2 linked regions of the Microbaculum marinisediminis genome follow. The protein of the gene in region 1 interacts with the protein of each later gene in a pairwise test. Links are inferred from orthologs where the notes say so. Each region holds a gene or a part of one and is shown on either strand. Other genes may lie near its edges.

What was found.
Region 2: the proteins of MUB46_RS11595 (region 1) and groL interact in binary tests that used the Escherichia coli proteins (3 or more experiments, as listed by UniProt). The link is inferred for Microbaculum marinisediminis from one-to-one orthologs.

Annotation. Positions count from the first base shown.
Region 1 is NZ_JALIDZ010000005.1:13,840-18,527, forward strand. The notes cover bases 1,154-4,152. They hold MUB46_RS11595 (ABC transporter ATP-binding protein), read left to right. Parts: upstream 1,154-2,240; coding sequence 2,241-3,065; downstream 3,066-4,152. Other genes in these bases: MUB46_RS11590 (ABC transporter permease), read left to right, coding at 1,154-2,241; MUB46_RS11600 (MlaD family protein), read left to right, coding at 3,074-4,152. In the rest of the region: N-acetyltransferase DgcN, read right to left, coding at 1-936; more of MUB46_RS11590, read left to right, coding at 1,105-1,153; more of MUB46_RS11600, read left to right, coding at 4,153-4,402; MUB46_RS11605 (ABC-type transport auxiliary lipoprotein family protein), read left to right, coding at 4,491-4,688. UniProt on the Escherichia coli protein: Part of the ABC transporter complex MlaFEDB, which is involved in a phospholipid transport pathway that maintains lipid asymmetry in the outer membrane by retrograde trafficking of phospholipids from the outer membrane to the inner membrane.
Region 2 is NZ_JALIDZ010000001.1:178,580-185,623, forward strand. The notes cover bases 2,100-5,031. They hold groL (chaperonin GroEL), read left to right. Parts: upstream 2,100-2,712; coding sequence 2,713-4,350; downstream 4,351-5,031. Other genes in these bases: MUB46_RS00905 (DMT family transporter), read left to right, coding at 2,100-2,158; groES (co-chaperone GroES), read left to right, coding at 2,338-2,652; bcsS (cellulose biosynthesis protein BcsS), read left to right, coding at 4,521-5,031. In the rest of the region: MUB46_RS00895 (adenylate/guanylate cyclase domain-containing protein), read left to right, coding at 1-788; MUB46_RS00900 (hypothetical protein), read left to right, coding at 805-1,122; more of MUB46_RS00905, read left to right, coding at 1,235-2,099; more of bcsS, read left to right, coding at 5,032-5,237; MUB46_RS00925 (hypothetical protein), read right to left, coding at 5,251-5,559; MUB46_RS00930 (hypothetical protein), read left to right, coding at 5,886-6,158; hisG (ATP phosphoribosyltransferase), read right to left, coding at 6,155-7,044.

The sequences.
Region 1 (4,688 bases):
GCCGTGTTCGATCGCGATCTCCTTGCAGAGGGCCTTGGCCTCGGCCTCGTCGAGCTTCTCGGTGTTGATCGCGATCCCGACGCAGATGATCGCCGGATTGGTCAACTTGCCGCAATAGACGGTGGCGTCGATGACCTCGCGGATCGTCGGGATCGGGTGCTGGACGTTGCGCATCTGCGTGCGGGTCGGTTCGTGGCAGACGACGAAGGCGTCCGGCTGGGCGCCGTGCAGCAGGCCGAGGCTGACGCCGGCAAACGAGGGATGGAACAGCGAGCCCTGGCCCTCGACGACGTCCCAGTGATCGGGCTCGTTGGCGGGCGTCAGCCATTCGGCGGCGCCGGAGATGAAGTCGGCCACCACCGCGTCGACGGAAACGCCGCGGCCCGAGATGAAGATGCCGGTCTGGCCGGTGGCGCGGAAGTCGGCGTTGAGGCCGCGCCCGCGCATGCCCTTCTCGAGCGCCAGCGCGGCGTATTTCTTGCCGACCGAGCAGTCGGTTCCAACCGTCAGGAGCCGCATGCCGGGGCGCTTGGTACCCTTGCCGGTGGCGAACCGCTGGGCCGTGTGGCGCACGTCGAAGAGCTGGCGGCCGTTGCGCGCGGCCGCTTCGGCGATCGCCTCGACCTCGCCGAGTCGCATGTGCAGGCCGCTGGCCACGTCCATGCCGGCATCGAGCGCGGCGACGATCGTCTCGATCCAGTGGTCGGGCAGGACGCCGCCGGGATTGACGACGCCGATGATCATGGTCTTCGCGCCGGCCGCGACGGCGCCCTGGATATCGGTCTCCGGCAGTTCCGCATCCGCGTTGCAGCCGGGTAGGCGTAGCTGGCCGACACACCAGTCGCGGCGCCAGTCGACGATGCCATAGGCGGTCTTGGCGGCCAGATCATCGTGGACGTCGCCGAGGAACAGCAGGTAGGGACGCGCGATTTCCATGCTATTTAGGTCCTGAAGGCTGAAGAATCGTTTCGCTTACGGGTCGCTTACGGGGATCGCTGCCGGGGGGTTGCTGCCAGGGACAGCGGACATCAAGATGCGCCGTATTATGGAAGGCCAGCGGGCTGACGCAAGCGTCCGCTCGCAGAGGGTGGGCAATCTGACGACATGGACCAGCGTCCGTCGATAATCGTTACGGGGTCCGGCGATTCGCTCGTTTTTTCCGCGGCGGGCAACTGGACCGTCGTCGAGTCGGAGAGGCTCGACGGCGAGATCAGCCAGGCCGCGAAACTGCCCGCCGGCGTGCGGCGGGTCTCGATCGACCTGTCCGGAATCGACCGGTTCGATACCGCCGGCGCGTGGCTTATCCACCGCACCGCCCGCGCCCTGATGGGCGCCGGCATCGAGGTCGCCTATACCGGCGTCGGGCCTTCGCGCGAGATCCTGATCGGGGAGGTCGAGAAGGCCGAGCACAAGCCGGTGCCGCCGCGCGAACGGCCGCCGATGGTGCTGCAGCTGGTCCGCGACACCGGCGAGGCGGTGATCGAATCCGGACGCGATCTCACCAGGCTGACGGAACTGCTCGGCGCCTCCATGGTCATCATGCTGGGCTTCCTGGTTCGCCCCTGGCGGTTCCGACTGACCTCGATCACCTACCATCTGGAATACATGGGCGTGCGCGCGGTGCCGATCATCGCGCTGATCTCGTTCCTAATCGGCGGCATCATCGAACAGCAGGGCGCCTATCAGCTGCGGCAGTTCGGCGCCGAGATCCTGTCGATCGACCTGGCCGGCATCCTGGTGTTGCGCGAGATCGGCCTGCTGCTCACCGCGATCATGGTGGCGGGCCGGACGGGCAGCGCGATCACCGCCGAAATCGGCTCGATGAAGATGCGCGAGGAAATCGACGCGCTGAAGACGCTGGCGCTCGATCCCGTCGAGGTGCTGATCGTGCCGCGGCTGATCGCCCTGGTGATGGCGTTGCCGCTCCTGACCTTCGTCGCCGACATATCGGCGCTGACGGGGGCGGGGCTCGTCGCCTGGATCTATATCGACATGCCGCCGGCCAGCTTCATCCCGTATCTGCGCAGCGCGGTGGAGATAAACACCTTCATGGTCGGCCTGATCAAGGCGCCGTTCATGGCGCTGGTGATCGGCATGATCGCCTGCCTGGAAGGCCTGCAGGTGAAGGGCAGCGCCGAATCGCTGGGTCGCCAGACGACGGCGTCGGTGGTGAAGGCGATCTTCATGGTCATCGTGCTCGATGGCATGTTCGCCATGTTCTTCGCGGCGATCGACTACTGATGGCCGAGGTGGAACACATGGAGCGGCCGGTTGCGGACGGATCCGGGAAAGCTGGAGACGTGATCATCCGCGCGCGCGGGCTCACCGTCGGCTTCGGCGAGTCGAACATCCTGGATGGACTCGATATCGACATCTATCGCGGCGAGGTCCTCGGCGTCGTCGGCGGATCGGGCACTGGCAAGTCTGTGCTGCTGCGCACGCTGGTCGGACTGCTGCCGCGTCGCGCCGGCGCCGTCGAGATGTTCGGCGTGGACATCGACACGGCGAGCCGGGAGGAACAGCGCGCCGTCGAGCGGCGCTGGGGCATCCTGTTCCAGCAGGGCGCGCTGTTTTCGTCGCTGACCGTGAAACAGAACATCCAGGTGCCGATGCGCGAGCATCTGCACCTGCCGCAATCGCTGATGGACGAGCTGGCCGAGCTGAAGATCGGAATGGTGGGCCTGCGGCCGGACGCGGCCGACAAGTATCCCTCCGAGCTGTCGGGCGGCATGATCAAGCGCGCCGCGCTCGCCCGCGCCCTGGCGCTCGATCCCGATCTCGTCTTCCTGGACGAACCGACTTCGGGTCTCGATCCGATCGGCGCGGCGGAATTCGACGACCTGATCTCGAAACTGCGCGACACTTTAGGTCTGACGGTTTTCATGGTAACCCACGATCTCGACAGCCTGTTTTCGATCTGCGATCGGGTTGCGGCCCTCGGCAACAAGCGCATTCTGGTGGCCGGGGACCTGAAGACGGTCATCGAGAATCCGGATCCCTGGATTCAGGAGTATTTCCGCGGCAAGCGGGCGCGCGGCGTTGCCGCCCGCATCAGTCGGAGTTAGCGGCGGGTATGGAAATCCGATCCAGCCCACTTATCGTCGGTTTCTTCACGCTCGCGGTGATCGCGGGCGCGTTCGGATTCGTCTACTGGATCGGGGCCTTCGGCGAATCCTCGGGGCGCGTCCAGTACCGCGTCGTCTTCTCCGACGAGGTGACCGGCCTGAACAAGGGCAGCTCCGTCCTCTACAACGGCATCAAGATCGGCGATGTGGTCCGCCTGTCGGTGGCGGCCGACGATCCGGCGCAGGTCGTGGCGCTGATCCAGATCGATCCGAGCTATCCGATCAACGTCGACACCACGGCGCAGCTGCAGTTCACCGGCATCACCGGCGTCGGCTTCATCCAGCTCAAGACCAGCAAGGCCGACGCGCGGCCGCTCAGGGACGCTTGGGGCGAATCCGAAGATCCGCCGATCATCTATGCCGAGAAATCGACCTTCCAGGACTTGATGGAAGGGGCGAAGTCGCTGCTGACCAAGGCCGACTCGGTGGCGACCCGCATCGATTCGCTGATCGCCAACAACGAGACCGCCGTCACCAACACGATCCGCAACATCCAGACGTTCTCGGACGCACTGGCGCAGAATTCGGACAAGGTGGCGAGCTTCATCGAGGACGCCAGCGGGGCGGCCAAGCGGATCAACGAGGTCGGCGCCCGCATCGAGGTGCTGGCCGACAACCTCAACACGGTGGTCGAGGCGATCGAGCCGGACGAGGTGCGGGCGATCGTCGGCGACGTGCGCACCTTCGCCGACGCGCTCGCGGCCAATTCCGACAAGGTGACCGTCCTTGCGGAGAACGCGGGCCAGGCGGCGGAACGAATCAACAAGTTCACCGAGCAGCTCAGCGGCGTCGCCGAGGACGTGAAGAAGGTGGTCGCCGCCGTCGACCCGGCGGCGATCTCACGCACGGTCGAGAATTTCGACAAGGTGACAGCCACGATCGCCGGCAAGGACAAGGAAATTTCGCAGTTCATCGACGACGCCACCGCCACGGCGGCGGAGTTCCGCAAGGCCTCGGCGCGGCTCGATGGGCTTCTGGCCAAGTTCGACGGCATGCTCGGCGACGAGAAGGGCCAGAGCATGATCGGCAACATCAACGAGGCGGCGAAATCGTTCCGCCAGCTCGCCGACAACCTCAATTCGCGGCTCGATACGATCACTGCGGACGTACAGCGCTACGGCGTCGGCGGGTTGAAGGATTTCCAGGCGTTCATGGCCGAGGGGCGGCGGACGATGTCGAACATCGATCGGGCGTTGTCCAATCTCGAGCAGAATCCGGCCGGTTTTCTGACTGGACGTTCGGCGGTGCCCGAATACAATCCGGGCCGGCGTTTCTAGTGTTTGATCCGACGAAGCAGCCGGACAGGGAAGCAGGGGGCAGGGGGATTTCGTGCTGAGGGCGTGGCGACAAGGTGTCGTACTGGCGATGGCTGCCTTGGTCGGCGGCTGCGCGCTCGCGGCGAAACCCGCGCCGGCCACCTACGATCTGACAGCGCCGACCCGCTTTCCCGCCAATATCGGGTCGACGTCGGTGCAGTTCGCGGTCACCGAGCCGACCGTCGTCGGGGCGCTGGACAGCGAGCGGATCGTCGTCAGGCCGGCGCCGACGCAGATCACCTATCTC
Region 2 (7,044 bases), on another replicon or contig:
ATTTCGATTTTTCCGAGCCCCCGCCCCTGCGCTCGCGGATCTCGGAAATCGTCACGCTGAACGGCGCACTCGCCTCCGCGCGCATCGCGATAAGCTCGTTCGGGCTTTACGTGCCGAAGGAACTCGTCCGCCGCATCGTCGATTCGGGCCTGTTCGACCGGCGTGCCGCGGTGCGGGAGACCGTCACCGTCATGTTCACCGACATCAAGGATTTCACGACGATCTCGGAGCAGAACGCGCCGGAGACCGTCGTCTCCATGCTGTCGGACTATTTCGAGTTGCTCAATGGCTGCGTGGACGCGAACAACGGGACGATCGTCCAGTTCCTGGGCGATTCCATCAACGCGATGTGGAACGCGCCCGTCGCCTCGCCCGACCATGCGCGGGACGCCTGCCGCTGCGCCCTGCAGATGAAGGAGGCGCTGGCGGCGTTCAACGCCGCGCAGCGTGCCGCGGGAAAGCCCGAACTGATCACACGCATCGGCATCCATACCGGGCCGGCGGTGGTCGGCAACGTCGGGGCCGAGGACCGGCTCCAATATACGGCGATGGGCGATACCGTGAACGTCGCCTCGCGGCTGGAAGGGATGAACAAGGAGCTCGGCACCGCAATCCTCGTCAGCAGGCAGACATACGATCTGTGTGCAGGTGAGCCGGGCGCAGGCAATCTGGCCGCAGACAAAATCGACTTCACCGCGCGGGGCGAAGTTCAGGTAAAAGGGCGGTCAGAGCCGCTCGAGGTGTTCGAGCCGCGCCGCATCGTCACGCCGGCGCAAAGCGGAACGTAGACAGGAGACCTGGTACATGATCGTCGAGATGGTCAGCTTCGAAGCCCCCGAGGGCATGAGCAACGATGACATCGTCGCGGACGCGCGCGGCGTCGTCGCCCATTGGCAGGCCAACCCCGATCTCGTCCGCAAGCATTTCGTGCGCGCCGCGGACGGAAAGCTCGCCGGCATCTATGTCTGGCCGAACAAGGAAGCAGCGCGCAAGGCGCACGACGCCGCCTGGATTGCCCGGTTCAAGGACCGCACGGGCACGGAGCCGACCTTCGCCTATTTCGACCTGTTCATGGTGATCGACAACGAGGCGGGCACGGTCAGCGAGTTCCCCCTTCCCTAACATACTCCCGCCGCGCTCACGCTACGGCAGGGCTGGCATGCGCCGTCGGCGATAGGCGGCCGGTGCGCGCCGTGCTATTGGCGGTGAGAAACGTCTTCGAGGGCCCCCGATCATGTCCGACGCGACCGGCCGCACGGCGGACACCGCCGCGTCCATGCGCCCTGCCCTCGTGGTGGCGCTGTCCATCTTCCTGCTGTCGGGCATGGACGCCATCGTAAAAGGGTTCGGTCCGGAATCTTCGATCCTGCAGATCGTCTGGCTGCGCTACGTGATGGGCGCGGCGTTCGCGTTCGTCGTCTTCTTGGCGACGGGACCGCACCGGATCACCCGGCAATCGCTCAAGTCCAACGGCCTGCGCGCCTCGGTGATGATCGTCGCCGCCGGATCGTTCTTCTACGCCATCACGCGGATGCCACTGGTCGAAGCGGTGACGCTGTCCTTCACCGCGCCGATCTTCATGATCCTGATCGCCAGGCTGATCCTCGGCGAACCGGTCACCACACGGGCGATCGGGGCCGTCGGCCTCGGCTTCGTCGGCATCGTCGTCGTCGTCGCCGGAGACTTCGGCTCGGGTCAGGCGCTGACGCCGGCCGGGATCGCGGCGGCGCTGTTGTCGGCGATCGCCTACGCGCTCGGCATCGTGCTTCTGCGCAAGCACTCCGCCCACGACGCCATCCCCGTGCTGATCTTCATGCAGGCGATCCTCGCCGCCATCGTCCTGACGCCGGTCGGGATCGCGACCTGGACCGGGATCGGCATGCACGACCTGATCGCGTTCGTCGTGGTCGGGCTACTCGGCACCACCGGGCACCTGCTGATCGCCTGGGGGTTCAAGCACGCCGAGGCCGGCCGGCTGGCGCCGCTGGAATACACCAATCTGCTGTGGGCGACCGCGTTCGCGATGCTGTTCTTCCAGGAACGGCCCGGTCCGGCCACCTATCTGGGCGCGGCGCTGATCATTCTCGCCTGCCTGATCGCCACCCGTCCGGGGTGGCCGATCTTCCCGCGGCGGCGCTATACGGCGCCGGGAGACTGACCCCGGGACGACCGTATCGGCCGTTCCGGCGGCTCCGCCCCTTGACAGTCCCACGCCCCCAACTTATCTCGTTCGGCGACTGCTGGCACTCATCAATCGAGAGTGCTAACAGCCGTCCCAAACACTCTGTGAACCCGTGGCTCCGCGAAGAGAGCCGCACAATTTGGAGGGTACTTTACATGCACTTTCGTCCTCTGCACGACCGTGTGCTTGTGAAGCGCATTAGCGAAGAAGAGAAGACCGCGGGCGGCATCATCATCCCGGACACCGCCAAGGAAAAGCCGAGCGAAGGCGAAGTCGTCGCCGTCGGCCCGGGCGGCCGGGACGAGGCCGGCAAGCGTACCGCGATGGATGTCAAGGCAGGCGATCGGATCCTGTTCGGCAAGTGGTCTGGCACCGAGGTGAAGGTCGATGGTCAGGATTACCTGATCATGAAAGAGTCCGACATCATGGGCGTCATCGAAACCAAGGCTGCGAAGAAGAAAGCCGCGTGACCTGACGGGTCGCTGCGGTTTTTTTATTTCTGCGCAAGCACTTAACAGAGGTAGCAAGAAATGGCTGCGAAAGAAGTCAAATTTTCCCGCGATGCCCGTGAGCGCATGCTCAACGGCGTCGACATCCTCGCCAACGCGGTGAAGGTGACGCTGGGCCCGAAGGGCCGCAACGTCGTTCTCGAGAAGTCGTTCGGCGCGCCGCGCATCACCAAGGACGGTGTGACGGTCGCCAAGGAGATCGAGCTCGAGGACAAGTTCGAGAACATGGGCGCCCAGATGGTGCGCGAGGTGGCGTCGAAGACCAACGACATCGCCGGTGACGGCACCACCACCGCGACCGTTCTCGCCCAGTCGATCGTGCGCGAAGGCGCCAAGGCGGTTGCCGCCGGCATGAACCCGATGGATCTCAAGCGCGGCGTCGACATGGCCGTGGAAGAGGCCGTCGCGAACCTCCAGAAGCGCTCGAAGAAGATCAAGACCTCCGAGGAAGTCGCCCAGGTCGGCACGATCTCGGCGAACGGCGACCGCGAGATCGGCGACATGATCGCCGAGGCCATGCAGCGCGTCGGCAACGAGGGCGTGATCACGGTCGAGGAAGCCAAGTCGCTCGAGACCGAGCTCGAGGTCGTCGAGGGCATGCAGTTCGATCGCGGCTATCTCTCGCCGTACTTCATCACCAACGCCGAGAAGATGGTCTGCGACCTCGAGGATCCCTACATCCTCCTGCACGAGAAGAAGCTGTCGAACCTTCAGGCGATGCTTCCCGTTCTCGAATCGGTCGTTCAGTCCAGCCGTCCGCTGCTGATCATCGCCGAGGACGTCGAGGGCGAGGCCCTGGCCACGCTCGTCGTCAACAAGCTGCGCGGTGGCCTGAAGGTCGCGGCCGTGAAGGCGCCGGGCTTCGGTGACCGCCGCAAGGCCATGCTCGAGGACATCGCCACCCTGACGGGCGGCCAGGTGATCTCCGAGGACCTCGGCATCAAGCTCGAGAACGTCACCCTCGACATGCTGGGCAAGGCGAAGACGGTCAACATCACCAAGGAAGAGACCACCATCGTCGACGGCGCCGGCAAGAAGAAGGACATCGAGGGCCGCGTCGGCCAGATCAAGGCCCAGATCGAGGAGACCACCTCCGACTACGATCGCGAGAAGCTGCAGGAGCGGCTGGCGAAGCTCGCCGGCGGCGTCGCGGTGATCCGTGTCGGCGGTGCCACCGAGATCGAGGTGAAGGAGAAGAAGGACCGCGTCGACGACGCCCTCAACGCCACCCGCGCGGCGGTCGAGGAAGGCATCGTTCCCGGCGGCGGCATCGCTCTTCTGCGCGCCAAGGCCGCGGTTTCCAAGCTGTCTTCGGACAACGCCGACATCCAGTCCGGCATCAACATCGTGCTGAAGGCGCTGGAAGCCCCGATCCGGCAGATCGTCGAGAACGCCGGTGTCGAAGGCTCGATCGTGGTCGGCAAGGTGCTGGAGACGAAGGGCGACACCTTCGGCTTCAACGCCCAGACCGAAGAGTATGGCGACATGGTCGCCCAGGGCATCATCGACCCGACCAAGGTCGTTCGCACCGCCCTGCAGGACGCCGCTTCGGTTGCCGGCCTGCTGATCACCACCGAGGCGATGGTTGCCGAGCTTCCCAAGAAAGAAGCCGCGGCTCCGGCCATGCCTGGTGGCGGCATGGGCGGCATGGACTTCTAAGAAGTCTCCCGCTTATCGCAGATACGAGGGGCGGCCTCCGGGCCGCCCCTTTTGTTTTGGCGCATTCCCCTTCCCTGCATACCCGTCCCCCGCATACAACTGGTTGCACCCGGTTTCTAACTCTGGTTGAATTTGCCCTAGGGGAAGTCCTATGGACGGGGGCCGGGCCGATGAAGGCGCGATCGCACCGGCGGTTGGCATTCGCTGCCGCATTCACGGTTGCGCTCGCCGCGACGCCCGGAGCGGCTTCCGAAACCCGTTCGCCGCGCTGGCACCTGTTCTTCGGTCTCGATGGCGCAGAGGACTCCTACTTCGGACATGGCGGCCTGGTCTGGGCGCCGGTCGGCGACCTCGACCACACGGGCTGGCGGCTCAGGGCCAGCGTCAACGGCGGCCAGTTCAACTACCTCGCTGGAACCGTGGATATCACCGGCCGCCTGCTGTCGGCGGAGGTGATGCCGGGCTTCCAGTGGATCGGCGGCAACATGGGACTGACGGTCTACGGCGGGCCGACCGTTCAGGACCAGACGACCGAGCCCTACGATCCGGGCAAGACGCGACAGGGCACGCGCCTTGGCGCCAAGGTGCTGGTCGAGGGCTGGCTGCGGCTGACCGACACGACGATCCTCAACGGATCGGCCTGCTACGCCACAGCCGCGGAGACCTATTGCGCCAGGATCGCCGCGAGTGTCGACGTGGCGCCGAACATCAGTCTCGAACCGGAGATCGCCGCCTTCGGCGAGCCGGGCTACGACCAGCAGCGCTACGGCCTTCTCGTGGGATTCCGGCCATCGCCCGCCATGCAGATCAAGGCCGGCGGCGGCTGGGCCGTGGAGCCGGATGCCGACGGGCCCTATGTCGCCGTGCAGGTCAAGATATGGAAATGATCGCAATCGGCAGTCAGCGCGGAACGGCCGGGCCGCGCCCGGCCACCAGCCGGAATCCCGCCCACACGATCAACACGATCATCACGATCGCCGCCAGCGAGACACCGATATCGCCCCACAGGCCAAGGGGCAGATCGAGGGACGTGGCGACAACCGCGCCGATCGAGGCGGCGAACACGCCGGTGAACGCCACGCTGACCGGCATGACCACGGGCTCGTTGTCGAGCCATTTCGGCCTGGCCGGCGAACAGTAGACCCGCTGGACGGTCATGAACGCCACTTCCACCACGGCGAGCGCGACAACAGAGAGAAGAAAGACCATCGCCGGAACCCCGGATAGGGGACAAGCGTCCCGTTGCGCGAGACGCCCTCGCGCTCGGCTCGAGGCGGAATTTCCGGCTTTCGCAGGGCGCCTCCCGGACCGTTACGTGCCCACCGGAGGCGCTTTTCAGGCCGGACGCTCCGTCCGACACGTCAGATACTGCGCCTGGGTTCCGGCTTTCGCAAGCCCGCCCATGGGGGCGCAAAAATAAAATCCGTCGCCTCTTTCAAACCGAACTTCTTCGACAAATATGATTGCAGCGTCGGCGCCGTTGCGCCCGCCCCGCGGCCCGAAAGGCGCGTGGATCCCCGAAGGAACCGTTTTCGATGTCCACCCCGTTGGAACCTGCCGGGCCGTCGCGTCCGGCTGCGACCGTCCTCGCGATCGCAATCCTCAACACGATCGGAATGACGATCCTGTTCGGCTCCGAAATCGGTTTCGTCGCGCTTGCGCTGGACTGGTCGGCCGCCGGGCTACTGCACCTGCCGCCGGAGATCTACCTGCCGCTCGGCGTCATCCCGATGGCCTGCGCCCTCGTCGCCACGGCCTGGATCGCCAAACGGACGTGGGCCTACGAAACCGGCCGCGTCGTTGACTAGCCCTCCAGACGCTGCATCACCTTGTCGTAGAGCGGATTGCGGGCCTGGAACACGTACTCGGCCTGAGTGACGCCGACCGTGTGGGCGCCCTGCTCGCGCAGGTATTCGGCCAGGGGATGGATCGCGCCGACCGGACAGTGCAGAACGAGCGGTCCGCTTTTCTCCACGCCGTAGGGAGCCTCGCAGCCGAAGCGTCCGATCACGCCCTCCGCGATCTTGCGCGCATCACCCGGGACAACGGCACGAACCTCGCGGATGGTGCGGGCCCGCTCTTCCGCGGCGATCCGGTCGAGAAGGCTCTTCAGCGCGCGGCGCTGCCGGCCGTTCCATGCCGCCTTCAGGGACGCGACCAGATTGGCCTCGCTCTTCAGGATGACGCCGTCATCGAGGATCTTCAGCGCGTTGGCGGCGAGCGTCGCGCCGGTCGTCGTGATGTCGACGATCAGGTCCGCCGCGCCGGACGCCGGCGTGCCTTCCGTGGCCCCCAGGCTCTCGACGATCAGATAGTCGCCGACCGCGTGCTCTGCGAAGAACGCGCGCGTCAGGTTCACGTATTTGGTCGCGACGCGCAGCCTGCGGCCGTGGCGGGCATGGAACCCCTGCGCCACGTCGTCGAGGTCCGCCATGGTGCGCACGTCGATCCACATCTGCGGCACGGCGACGACCACGTTGGCGCCGCCGAAGCCGAGCGGGGTGACGAGCGCGACCGCCTTGTCGGCATCTGGGATCACCTCGCGAACGAGATCCTCGCCGGTAATGCCCAGATGGACGGCACCGACGCCGATCTCGCGCGTGATCTCGGAGGCCGACAGGAACAGCACCTCGACGCCGGGTACGCCGTCGATCACGCCGCGATAGTCGCGGGCGCCGCGAGAGCGCTTCACGG